DNA from 2 places in the Micromonospora sp. NBC_00821 genome. Region 2 is predicted to be linked to the other one. Evidence: predicted binding sites of a transcription regulator. Region 2 holds the regulator's gene; the other holds the start of a gene.

Region 1 (6,160 bases), 3.3 Mb from region 2:
CGAGTCGCGTCAGCGGCTCTTGTACGCCTCGACGACCTCAACCGGGATCCGGCCGCGCTCGGAAATCTTGTAGCCGTTCTTGACGGCCCATTCCCGGATGGCCCGGTTCTGCTCCCGATCCATTCCCGCGCCGGCGGGTCGCCCCGGTCGCCGGACTGAACGGGCGCTCTCCACCGGGCCGCGCCCGATCCGCCGACCCGCATTGATGTACGGATCGAGCGCCTTGCGCAGGACGCCGGCATTCTCGTCGGAGACATCGATCGTGTAGGCCACGCCGTCGAGACTGAACTCAACCGTTCGGTCGGCCTTCCCACCGTCGAGGTCGTCGGTCAGGACCGTGATTACTTTTCTCGCCATTGCCGATTACTCCCTGTGTGCGGCGGGATGTGTCCAAAGTCTGACCTACCACCCCGGTAATCCGCAACAATATGCCTTCCATTCATTCGGCGCGTCGCGATTCTGTTACCGAGCAAAACCGTGAATCGGTTCGGTGTCGAGGCGTCATTCCCCGAGGATGCCGCTGTGGCCGGCGACGGCAGCCGCCTCGGCCCGGTTCGAGACCCGCAACTTGCGCAGCAACGCGGCGGTCATCCGTTTCACCGTCCGTTCGGAGACGTGCAGTTCTTCGGCGATGTCGACGGTGCTGCGGCCGGACGCGATTCCCCGCAGCAGCCGCCGTTCCTCGCCGTCCAGGTCGACGGGCGGGGAGCGCGTGGGTCGTAGCATGGCGCGCAGCAGTTCGGCCGGCAGCACTGCCCAGCCGTCGAGGATCGCCAGCAGCGGTGGCAGCAGCTCCTCCGGTTCGCTGGTCTTGGGCAGGAACCCCTCCGCGCCGGCCCGCAGCGCCTCCACCGCTGGCCCGGCGTCGGCGGAACCGGACATCGCGACCACCCGTACCCGTGGGGTGGTCCGCCGGATCGCGGCCACCGCCCGGATGCCGCCCGGCGGCGGCATGTGCAGGTCGACCAGGGCCAGGTCGGGGCGGCAGTTGCTGACCAGGGCCGCCGCCGCGGCGGCGTCGCCGGTCGAGGCGATGACCTCGGCGCGGCCGTTTGTGGTGATCGGGAGCAGCAACTCCAGGCCGCGGACGAAAAGAGGGTGATCGTCCACGACGACGAGTCGCAAGGTGGAGGCTCCCGGCATGTCTGCGCCGTTCCCCAGCGGGTACCGATCATGCGGGTTCGCACCGAACGAGGGGAGTCGGGTGGATGCGCGTACGGCACGGTCTGCGGGACCTGCTGCGAGGGTTGCGCCCGATTGAGCCGACACCGGGCCGGAAACAACCGACGGCTGCCGATTCGGAGTTGCTGCTGCGGGTGTTGTGCCACGAGTTCCGGACGCCGATCAGCACCCTGACCTCGCTGACCCGCGCGTTGGCCGACGAGCGTCAGGAGCTGACCGGGGACGACCGGCGGGCGCTCACTGAGCTGGCCCGTGACCAGGCTGCCCACCTGCAGAGCCTGCTGCTTGACGCGGCTGCCGGCACCGGCGTGCTGACGCCGACTCCGCAACCGGAGCCGGCCGTCGCGCTGGCGGGCATCCTGCGGGAGGCCGCCGCGCTGGTGCCGGTCGGCCGCCGGCGGGCGCGGGCCACCCGGTGGGCGGCCTCCTGCCCGGTACCGGCCGGACGAACCCGTCAAGTCCTGGTCAACCTGGTGCAGAACGCGTTGCGGCACGGCCCGCCGGACGGACAGGTCGGGCTCTACGCGACAGTGCGCGGCCCCAGCCTGAGCATCCTGGTCACCGACGAGGGTCGGGTCGATGATGCGCTGCTGGTCGCGCTGCGGCGTCCGGCGCCGGCCGTCGGGATGTCCGGTCTGGGTCTGTGGATCGCGCGGCAGCTCCTCGCGACGGACGGGGGAGCGTTACGGGCGCACCGGCTACGGCCCCGTGGAGTGGCGTTGGAGGTGCTGCTGCCGGTGGCTCGCCCGGTGCGCTGACCCGAGCGGGACACCGGTTGGCCCGCTCGGGTCAGCGGGGCGGGAACGGCCTCGCTACCTGTTTCCGGTACCGAGGAGGTTGGATGTTCAGCCACGTCAAGGATCTGCAGTTCGAAGCCAAGCCGGACGGCCCGGACGCGGCGTTCGCCCGTCGTTTGCAGGAGGTGTTGGGCGGCAAGTGGGGCGAGATGACTGTCGCCAACCAGTATCTCTTCCAGGGTTGGAACTGCCGACTGCCCGGCAAGTACAAGGACCTGCTGCTCGACGTCGGCACGGAGGAGATGGGCCACGTCGAGATGATCGTCACGATGATCACCCGGCTGTTGGACAACGCGCCGCTGTCGCTGACCGAGGGGATCGCGGAGGACCCCGGAGGCGCCGCGACCTACGCCGGTGAGAACCCGGCGCACTTCATTCACGGTGGTGGTGGGGCCCTGCCCACCGATTCCAACGGGGTGCCGTGGAGCGGCGCGTTCATCACCGCCAGCGGCAACCTGTTGGCCGATTTTCAGCTCAACGTCACCGCCGAGGCGCAGGGTCGGCTCCAGGTCGCCCGGTTGTTCCACATGACCGACGACCCGGGCGTCAAGCAGATGCTGCGCTTCCTGCTGGCCCGCGACACGATGCACCAGAACATGTGGCTGGCGGCGATCGAGCAGCTCAAGGAGGACGGGCTGGAGGAGATGCCGGTGCCGGAGGCGTTCCCGGACTCGGGTGAGTTCACCGAGGAGTACGGCTACACCTACCTGGGTTTCTCCTCGGGCACCGACGCCGCCCAGGGGCGCTGGGCGTCCGGGCCCTCGCCGGACGGCAAGGGCGAGTTCCGGTACGACGACAACCCGCTGGCGAACGCGCCGGAACCGGTGCTGCCTCCGGGTGACCCTCGCCTGTACGGCACCAACCCCGGAGTGGCCGGCTCGGTGGTGAACGCGGTGAAGAGCAAGCTCACCTGAGGTGCTTGTCGGGTCGCCCGCCGGTCCCGGGCGACCCGACGGACCGGGAGAAGAGTGGTCTGGGTCACAGAGCGGAACAAGGGGAACGCTTTGTTACTTGAGTGAGACACGCTCAACTCAACGCGATGGCAGGTGTTCGATGGCAACTCTTCCGGTACTTCCCCTGACCGACGCCGTGCTGCTGCCCGGGATGGTCATCCCGGTGACCCTCGACCCCACCACCCAGGCCGCTATCGACGCGGCGCGTGCGACCGGCGACCGCAAGCTGCTGGCCGTGCCGCGCATCGACGGCGAATACGGCCCGGTGGGCGTGGTCGCCACCATCGAGAAGGTCGGCCGGCTGCCCGAGGGTGAGCCCGCCGCCGTCATCCGTGGCCTGTCCCGGGCCCGGATCGGCTCCGGCGTGCCCGGTCCCGGCGCCGCTCTCTGGGTCGAGGCGACCGAACTCGACGAACCCGCCCACGCCGGTCGGGCCCGGGAACTCGCCCGCGAGTACCGCGCCCTGGTGACCTCAGTGCTCCAACAGCGGGGCGCCTGGCAGGTCATCGACGCCGTGGAGCGGATGACCGACCTCTCCGAGCTGGCCGACTCGGCCGGTTACGCGCCCTGGCTGACGCTGGAGCAGAAGACCGAGCTGCTCGCCGCGCCGGACGTCACCGCCCGGCTGGAGCTGCTGGTCGGCTGGGTGAAGGACTACCTGGCCGAGCAGGAGGTCACCGAGCAGATCAACAGTGACGTCCGCGAGGGGCTGGAGAAGTCCCAGCGCGAGTTCCTTCTGCGCCAGCAACTCGCCGCGATCCGCAAGGAGCTGGGCGAGGACGAGCCGGACGGCTCCGCCGACTACCGGTCCCGCGTCGAGTCCGCCGAGCTGCCGGAGAAGGTACGCGAGGCTGCCATGCGCGAGGTCGGCAAGCTGGAGCGGGCCAGCGACGCCTCCCCGGAGGCGGGCTGGATCCGTACCTGGCTGGACACCGTGCTCGAGATGCCGTGGGGCACGCGTACCGAGGACAACACCGACCTGGCCGCGGCTCGGGCGGTGCTCGACGCCGACCACGCCGGCCTGTCCGACGTCAAGGACCGCATCCTGGAGTACCTGGCGGTGCGCAACCGGCGAGCCGAGCGCAACCTCGGTGTGGTCGGCGGTCGCGGCTCCGGCGCGGTGCTCGCCCTCGCCGGTCCTCCCGGGGTGGGTAAGACCAGCCTCGGCGAATCCGTGGCGCGGGCGCTCGGGCGCAACTTCGTCCGGGTCTCCCTCGGCGGCGTCCGCGACGAGGCGGAGATCCGCGGGCACCGGCGCACCTACGTGGGGGCGCTGCCCGGTCGGATCGTCCGCGCGTTGCGCGAGGCCGGTTCGATGAACCCGGTCGTGCTCCTCGACGAGGTGGACAAGCTGGCCGCCGGCTACGCCGGTGACCCGGCCGCCGCCCTGCTGGAGGTGCTCGACCCGGCCCAGAACCACACCTTCCGGGATCACTACCTGGAAGTCGACCTCGACCTGTCCGACGTGCTCTTCCTGGCCACCGCCAACGTGGTGGAGTCCATCCCCGGCCCCCTGCTGGACCGGATGGAGCTGGTCACCCTGGACGGGTACACCGAGGACGAGAAGGTCGCCATCGCCCGCGACCACCTGCTGCCCCGGCAGCGGGAGCGGGCCGGGCTGACCGTCGACGAGGTCAGCGTCGCCGACGAGGCTCTCGCGCTGATCGCGGGGGAGTACACCCGGGAGGCCGGCGTCCGGCAGCTCGAGCGGGCTCTGGCCAAGATCCTGCGCAAGGTGGCGGTGACGCTGGCGACGGACCCGACCCCGGCACGCGTGGGCACCGACAACCTCACCGGTTACCTGGGTCGGCCGAAGTTCACACCGGAATCGGCCGAGCGTACCGCCGTGCCCGGCGTGGCCACCGGTCTGGCCGTCACGGGCGCCGGTGGGGACGTGCTCTTCATCGAGGCGACGAGCATGGAGGGTGAGCCGGGGCTGACCCTGACCGGCCAGCTCGGTGACGTGATGAAGGAGTCGGCGCAGATCGCACTCTCCTACCTGCGCTCCAACGGGCGGCGGTTCGGCATCGACCCGAACGCTCTCGCGGGACGCCGGATCCACGTCCACTTCCCGGCGGGCGCGGTGCCCAAGGACGGTCCGAGCGCCGGCATCACCATGGTCACGGCCCTGGCGTCGCTGGTCACCGGTCGCCCGGTCCGCCCCGAGTTCGGGATGACCGGTGAGGTGACGCTCTCCGGTCGGGTGCTGCCGATCGGTGGGGTGAAGCAGAAGCTGCTCGCGGCGCACCGGGCCGGCCTCACCGAGGTGATCATCCCGGCGCGCAACGAGCCCGACCTGGACGACCTGCCGACCGAGGTGCGCGAGGCACTGACAGTGCACACCCTGGCCGACGTGGCCGACGTGCTCGCCCTGGCGTTGCGCCCGGCCGACGTGAAGACGCTGGACGGTCCGGCGCTCTTCGCGGTCTGACGCTCCGACCAATTGGGCCCCCTCCGTCTTCCGACGGCGGGGGCCCTTTCGGTACGCCGGGCAGGTCTACTGTCTCGTCTGCACCGTCAACCACCTCTCCGCCGCGAGGCGGCCCCCTGGAGGAACCCCCGTGAACGTGGTGCTCTGGATCATTCAGATCCTGCTCGCCGCCGTCTTCGCCGGCGTCGGGCTGGCCAAGCTGAGCCAGCCCAAGGACAAGCTGCGCGACGTGATGCGGTGGGTGGACCCGGTGCCGCCGTCACAGGTCAAGTCGCTCGGCGCGGTCGAGCTGCTGGCCGCCGCCGGGCTCGTACTGCCCGCTGCCACCGGCATCGCCACAGTGCTCACCCCACTCGCCGCCGTCGGGCTGGTCATCGTCATGATCGGCGGCATGCTGGTGCACCTGCGCGCCCGCAAACAGCAGGCCACCCAGGAGGGGCGTCGCACCGAGATCCAGGGCGCGGTCGCCTGCGCTGTGCTGCTCGTCCTCGCCGCCGTGGTGGCCTGGGGCCGTTTCGGCCCGTACGCCCTCTGATCCGTGCCGGCCGGCGCGCGACAATGCACAGTGGAGTCCGCCCGCCGCTCGAGGTGGCACTCAACGGGGGAGAGGCATGGAACCGATCGTGAGCGCACCTGATGCGGGACCGCCGGCAGTGCCACAACGGTCAGGTCCACCGGGCCGACGGTTGGGCCGGCGCTTGCTCTTCGCCGGCGGCGCGGGCGCCGCGGTGGCCACGACGGTGGCCACCCTCGCCGCTGCTGAACACGGCGGATCACCGCCCGTCACGACCGTGCGG
Region 2 (6,160 bases):
GGCCATGTTCCCCGGCGACTTCCAGTCCATCCGCCGCTTCGCCGAACGGGACCACTCGAACATCGTCCGGTGGACGGCGTACGAGACCGACGTCGACGGCCGGGGCGACGTCGGCGGTCACTACGCGGCCCACCAGGCCCCCGGGGTGCTGGTCACCGACATCCGCGAGTTCTTCGCCAGCCTCCGCTGACCCCGACGTGCCCAGGTGCCCGCGCCCGCTCTGCCGGCGCGGGCACCGACCGCTTGATCCGAGGAGGGCTGTCCCTCCAAGATCTGCGTTCTGTTCACGAAGCGGTAGCCTTGGACTGTGCGAGTACGTGTCGAGCAGACCGCCTTACCCGGGATCGGGGTACGTCACGATCTGGTGACGGAGTCCGGACGCCGCCTGGGCGTCGTTTCCCACCGCAATGGCCGCCGTGATCTCGTTCTCTACGATCCCGACGACCCCGACGCCTGCCAGTCGGACATCCCGCTGACCGACGACGAGGCTGAGGCTCTCGCCGACATCCTCGGCGCGTCGCTGATGCTCGGCCAGCTCTCCGGGCTCCGGGAGCAGGCCGCCGGTCTGCTCACCGAGCAGATCGCCATCACGGCCGGCTCCCCGTACGTCAACCGGAAGCTCGGCGACACCAAGGCGCGTACCCGCACCAGCGCCTCCATCGTGGCTGTACTGCGTGAAGGCGAAGTGATCGTTTCGCCACTCCCCTCCTTCCGCTTCGCGGCCGGCGACGTGGTGGTCGTTGTCGGGACCCGTAGAGGTCTCGACGGCGTTTCCGCCATCCTCGCCGACAGTGACCCGGACGGCTGAGGCGGATGCACGATTTCACCACGCTGCTCATCGAAGTCGGTGCGCTGCTGCTGCTGCTTGGGCTTCTCAGCCGGCTCAGCCGGCGATTCGGCCTCTCTCCCATTCCCCTCTACCTGCTCGCCGGGCTCGCGTTCGGGCACGGCGGGCTGCTGCCGCTGGACGCCAGCGAGGAGTTCTTCGCGGTCGGCGCCGAGATCGGCGTCATCCTTCTGCTGGTGATGCTCGGGCTGGAGTATTCAGCCAACGAACTCGTCGGCAACCTGCGCTCGGCGGCACCGGCCGGGCTGATCGACGGCGTCCTCAACGCGCTACCCGGCGCGGGGTTCGCCCTGCTGCTCGGCTGGGACTGGGTCGCCGCCCTGGTACTCGGCGGCATCACCTGGGTGTCCTCCTCCGGGGTGATCGCCAAGGTCCTCGCCGACCTGGGCCGGCTCGGTAACCGGGAAACCCCGGTAATCCTCTCGGTGCTGGTCATCGAGGACCTGGCGATGGCCCTCTACCTGCCGCTCGTCACCGCCGTACTGGCCGGCACCGGCCTGCTCGGCGGCGGAATCGCGCTCACCATCGCGGTGGGCACTGTGCTGATCGTGCTGGTGGTCGCCATCCGGTACGGCCACCTGATCTCGTCCGCCCTGTCGGTGAAGGACCCGGAGGCGCTGCTGCTCGGCGTACTCGGTCTGACATTGCTGATCGCGGGCCTCGCCGCGTCGCTCAAGGTGTCGGCGGCGGTCGGCGCGTTCCTGGTCGGCATCGCGCTCTCCGGCCCGGTGGCGCACCACGCCACCGAATTGCTCTCGCCGCTGCGGGACCTGTTCGCCGCTGTGTTCTTCGTCTTCTTCGGCCTGACCACCGACCCGCAGGACATCCCCCCGGTGCTGCTGCCGGCGCTCGCGTTGGCAGTGGTCACCATGGCGACGAAGACGCTCACCGGCTACCTGGCCGCCCGCCGGGTCGGCATCGCGGAACCCGGTCGATGGCGGACCGGCCTGGCACTCGTACCCCGAGGTGAGTTCTCCATCGTCATCGCCGGGCTCGCGGTGGCCGCCGGGAGTGTCGAGCCGCGGTTGGCGGCGCTGGCCGCGACGTACGTCCTGATCACCGTGGTGACCGGGCCGATCCTGGCCCGGCTGCCGGACTACCCGTGGTTCAAGCGGTGGCTGCGCAACCGCGCGGCGGCCCAACGGCGGGAGCCGATCCCGGTCGCCGACTCACTGCACTGAGCTCCACCTGAACGCCGCGGCGGCGTGCGTCGCACCCTCGCGGAGGTAGAAGCGGTGCGCCTCCGTCCGGGCGAGGCCGGACTCCAGGAAGACATAGTCGGCACCCTTGTCGTGCGCCCACGCCCTGGCCGCCGCCAGGAGGCGGGAGCCGACACCCCGGGAGCGCCACTCGGGGTGCACGGCGAGATCCTCGCGAAAAGCCACTCCAGCCCTTCGACGAACTCGGCCCCGGCACCCCGCCGTAACCGTCTAACGTGGATTGTCATAGGAGCATCATCGGCTGCGCTGTCGATGCAACGGACCCGCCCGTGCCAACGGTTGCGGAATTGCTCCTCGCGGGTACTACCGCAGCACCCGACGGCGGGTTACCGTTTCGCCCCAGCAGCCAGGGTCCGCAGGCAGCGTTGCCAAACGCGGGCGAGAGCGGAAGGTTGGCCGGTGAGCGTGCAGGAGTCGACGTTCCACGGCTTCGCCAACCCCGTCGATCCGACTCCGGCGGAGTTGCGAGCCTGGGCGTACAAGCCCGATTCGGTGCCGTTGGCCTCGATGCCACCCGACTGGGACCTGCTGGTCTCCGGCGACCGGCTGGTGTTGACGCTCTTCGAGTTGGCGATGGATCCAACCTGCCCGGCCCGGCGTTTCGCGCTGCACTGCCTCTACATCTACGCGGCCGACGGCATCCGGACGAACTTCCGCGCCCACCCGAAGCGCCGCTTCCGCAAGCTCGTCGAACAGGCCGAGCGTGACGGCGACGAGCTGATGAAGGTCTGGGCGCACAACGGCCGGGTGCTGTTGGCCCGACCGGACCTCTTCGTCTACCGGGACTGGTGCGAGGGCGGCCTGGTCCGCGAAAACCGCCGCCTCGGCTGAGACGACTTAGGTGGCTCCCTCGCCCGCGGTGGCTGGGTGCTGTTGCTGTTCGCGGCCCTTTGGAGCTGATGTCGCAAACGATTCAGCTCGAAAGGACCTACGCGTCGGCTGGCCACCCACCCCGGGCCGAGGGCGGCGTCCCGACGTCCGGCCCGCACTCCGACGGCGAACGGGCCCCGACCCCGACGCGGCGAACGGGCCGGGACCCCCCGTGGGTCCCGGCCCGCACGTCGGTCACCGGTCAGTCCTGCTTGCGTTCCGTCTCGGCTCGGCCCCGTTCGCCGGCGTGGTCGCCATCTTCGGCGAACCGGCCCGCGATGATCCGGTCCCGGTAGGTCCCCTCGGTCACCTTGTCGAACTTCTTGCGGACGGTCTCGGCCAGGTTCTCCAACCGGTCCTCGGTCTGCTGGGCCACCTTCTTCGCCGATTCCGCCATCGCTCCCCCTCGCCATGCCGGTAGGTCCAGATTAAGCCGATTGGACCCTTATCGACAGGCTAACTGAAGCGGCCCGGACCGCGCCGGGAATCCAGCGCGGTCCGGGCCGAGAAGACAGATCCGGGTGAGCGGCAGGTCAGCGATCGGGCGTCCGGCGGGGGCGCCACACCACCAGCGCTGTGGACGTGCGGTTGGTCGGCACCAGATCCCGGCCCGGGAAGCGGGCCAACGACTCCAGCTCCGCCACCCGGCGGTACGCGGCGTCCAGCTCCGCCTCCAGCCGGGCCACCCGCTGCTGCGCCTGCTCCAGCAGCCGCTCCAGCCCGATGATCCGCTTGACGCCGGCCAGGTTGATCCCGTCGTCCTGGCTGAGCCGCTGCACCTCGCGCAGCAGCACCACGTCGCGGACGCTGTAGCGACGCCCGCCACCAGCGGCCCGGCCGGGCTGCACCAGCCCCAGTCGGTCGTACTGGCGCAGGGTCTGCGGGTGCATCCCCGCCATCCGTGCCGCTACCGAGATCATCAGCACCTTGGCCTCGTAGGCAGGGTCGCCCGAACCGAGGAACTCGCCCGACATCCCGCTCACCTCCGCGTCCATTCCACCGGACTAACTGACTCGACGCACCCGTGCGTCGAGATGTTCCCGGGCCGCCGGCGGGGTCTGCTCGGCGAACGACTCCAGCGCCGTACGCGCCTCGTCCGACAACCGGGCCGGCACCACCACGTCCAGCGTGACCAGCAGGTCACCGGCCTGCCCGTCGCGACGGACCACACCCTTGCCGCGAGCCCGCAGCACCCGCCCGCTCGGCGTTCCCGGCGGCACCCGCAGGGTCATCGCACCGTCGAGCGTGGGCACCCGCAGGTCCGTGCCGAGCACGGCCTCCGCGAAGGTGACCGGCACGGTCAGCGTCAGGTCGTCCCCGGTACGCCCGAACAGCTCGTCCGGCCGAACCTTGACGTGCACGAAGAGGTCACCAGCCGGGCCACCGCGCTCGCCCGGCTCGCCACGCCCGGCCAGCCGGATGCGTTGACCGTCGGCCACACCGGCCGGGAAGCGCACGTTCATGGTGCGGGTCTTGGTGACACCGCCGCTGCCGTGGCACTCCGGGCACTTCTCCTCGACCACTGTGCCGACGCCCTGGCAGTTGCGGCACGGCTCGGAGAAGCTGAACGACCCTTGGTTGCGGGTGGTCACGCCGGCACCATGACAGACCGGGCAGGTACGCGGCTGGGTGCCGGGCTTGGCCCCGTTGCCGTGGCAGGTGTCGCAGACTCCCGGCGCGCGTAGCGTCAGGGGCAGCGTCACTCCGCGCACCGCGTCGCCGAAGTCCAGCGCCACCTCGGTCTCCACGTCCCGACCACGGGCCGGACCGTGTGGTGCGGCCTGCCCACCGGCCTGACCACCACTGAAGATCGAGCTGAAGAGGTCCTGGAAGCCGGCGCCGCCGAAGCGACGATCGCCGCCTCCGCCTCCGCCGAACATGTCGGAGACGTCGAACGGCATGCCGCCCGGCTGACCCCCACCCCGGGCGTTGCGCCGGAACGCGCCAGAGCCGAAGAGCGAACGCATCTCGTCGTACTCGCGACGGCGGCCGCTGTCCGACAGCACGTTGTACGCCTCGGACGCGGCCTTGAACCGCTCCTCGGCCTTCGGGTCGCCCGGGTTGTGGTCCGGGTGCGACTCCCGGGCCACCTTGCGGTACGCCTTCTTGATGTCATCCGCGGAGGCGGCCTTGTCCACGCCGAGCACGGCGTAGAAGTCCTTCTCGATCCAGTCCTTCGAACTCACCGGTCCACCTCCTTCCGACCCTGGTGGCCCGGCCGTCCCGCCCACCGCTGAGCGGTGGACGGGACAGCTCGGTCACTGTCTGGCACTATTTCGGATCCGCGACCGCGACCAGCGCGGGGCGCAACAGCCGCTCACCGAGCTGGTAGCCGCGTCGCATGACCTGTACGCAGGTCGGCTCGCTGACGTCGGCCGAGGTCTGGTGCGCGACCGCCTCGTGCCGGGTCGGATCGAACGGGTCGCCCTGCTCGCCGAAGGCGTTCAGGCCGAACTTGCCCAGCGCTGTGGTGAGTTGTTCCGCCACAGTGCCGAACGGCCCGACCAGGTCGCCGTGTTCCCGGGCCCGGTCCAGGTCGTCCAGGATCGGCAGCAGCGCGGCCAGCACCGAACCGGTCGCCTGCTCCTGGACGAGGCTGCGGTCGCGGTCGACCCGCTTGCGGTAGTTGGCGTACTCGGCCGACACCCGCTGCAGGTCCTTGGTCCGCTCGTCGAGCTCGGCCCGGAGCGCCTCCAGCTCGGCGCCGAGCGAGGTGCCCGTGCCGCCGCCGTCCACCGGCTGCGCCGGGGCGTCCACCACCGGCGGACCGGACGGCTCCGGCCCGTCGGTGGAGTTGACCTCGACCTCGATCTCGTCGACCACTACCTCGGCGTCCTCGACCAGACCCTCGGCCGGAACACCGGTCTCCGCGTCGGCGGCGGTCCCCTCCGGCTCGGCGGTGTCGACGAGCTTGCGGTTGTTGCGGATGACGACCCGCTCCCCGTCGCCGGTCGGCTCCGTGGTCGCGGAGCCACCCGGCGTCGACCCGGTGTCGCCCGGGTCGGCGGCTCGTGGCTTCTGCGTCATGCGGCTACCTCATCCCCTTCGCCGTGCAAACGTGTCGGAGGCCGATGGTCACTTCTTGCCGTCCTCGTCCACGATTTCCGCGTCGACCACGTCGTCGGCGCCGCCGGCCTGCGTGCCGGTCGCACCGGTCGCGCCGGTCGCACCCGGTCCGGGCTCGCCACCCGGCTGCTGACCCTGCTCGGCCTGCTGCGAGTAG

The links. The regulator HspR, encoded in region 2, represses chaperone genes until heat shock. The targets are predictions, from matches to a motif close to TTGAGTNNNNNNNACTCAA.
Region 1: lon (endopeptidase La) is a predicted target of HspR. The motif match lies at 2,991-3,009, and genes of this name have one in related genera.

What each region holds. Positions count from the first base shown of each region.
Region 1 is NZ_CP108880.1:3,674,587-3,680,746, forward strand. It holds gene OHB44_RS16855 (histone-like nucleoid-structuring protein Lsr2) at 10-357, opposite strand; gene OHB44_RS16860 (response regulator) at 502-1,110, opposite strand; gene OHB44_RS16865 (sensor histidine kinase) at 1,209-1,940, shown strand; gene OHB44_RS16870 (manganese catalase family protein) at 2,024-2,893, shown strand; gene lon (endopeptidase La) at 3,033-5,363, shown strand; gene OHB44_RS16880 (DoxX family protein) at 5,494-5,898, shown strand; gene OHB44_RS16885 (right-handed parallel beta-helix repeat-containing protein) at 5,987-6,160, shown strand, end outside.
Region 2 is NZ_CP108880.1:338,328-344,487, reverse strand. It holds gene OHB44_RS01625 (epoxide hydrolase family protein) at 1-190, shown strand, start outside; gene OHB44_RS01620 (cation:proton antiporter regulatory subunit) at 308-808, shown strand; gene OHB44_RS01615 (cation:proton antiporter) at 814-2,028, shown strand; partial or broken gene OHB44_RS01610 (GNAT family N-acetyltransferase) at 2,017-2,247, opposite strand; gene OHB44_RS01605 (hypothetical protein) at 2,467-2,898, shown strand; gene OHB44_RS01600 (hypothetical protein) at 3,140-3,334, opposite strand; gene OHB44_RS01595 (heat shock protein transcriptional repressor HspR) at 3,471-3,911, opposite strand; gene dnaJ (molecular chaperone DnaJ) at 3,942-5,123, opposite strand; gene grpE (nucleotide exchange factor GrpE) at 5,209-5,964, opposite strand; gene dnaK (molecular chaperone DnaK) at 6,013-6,160, opposite strand, start outside.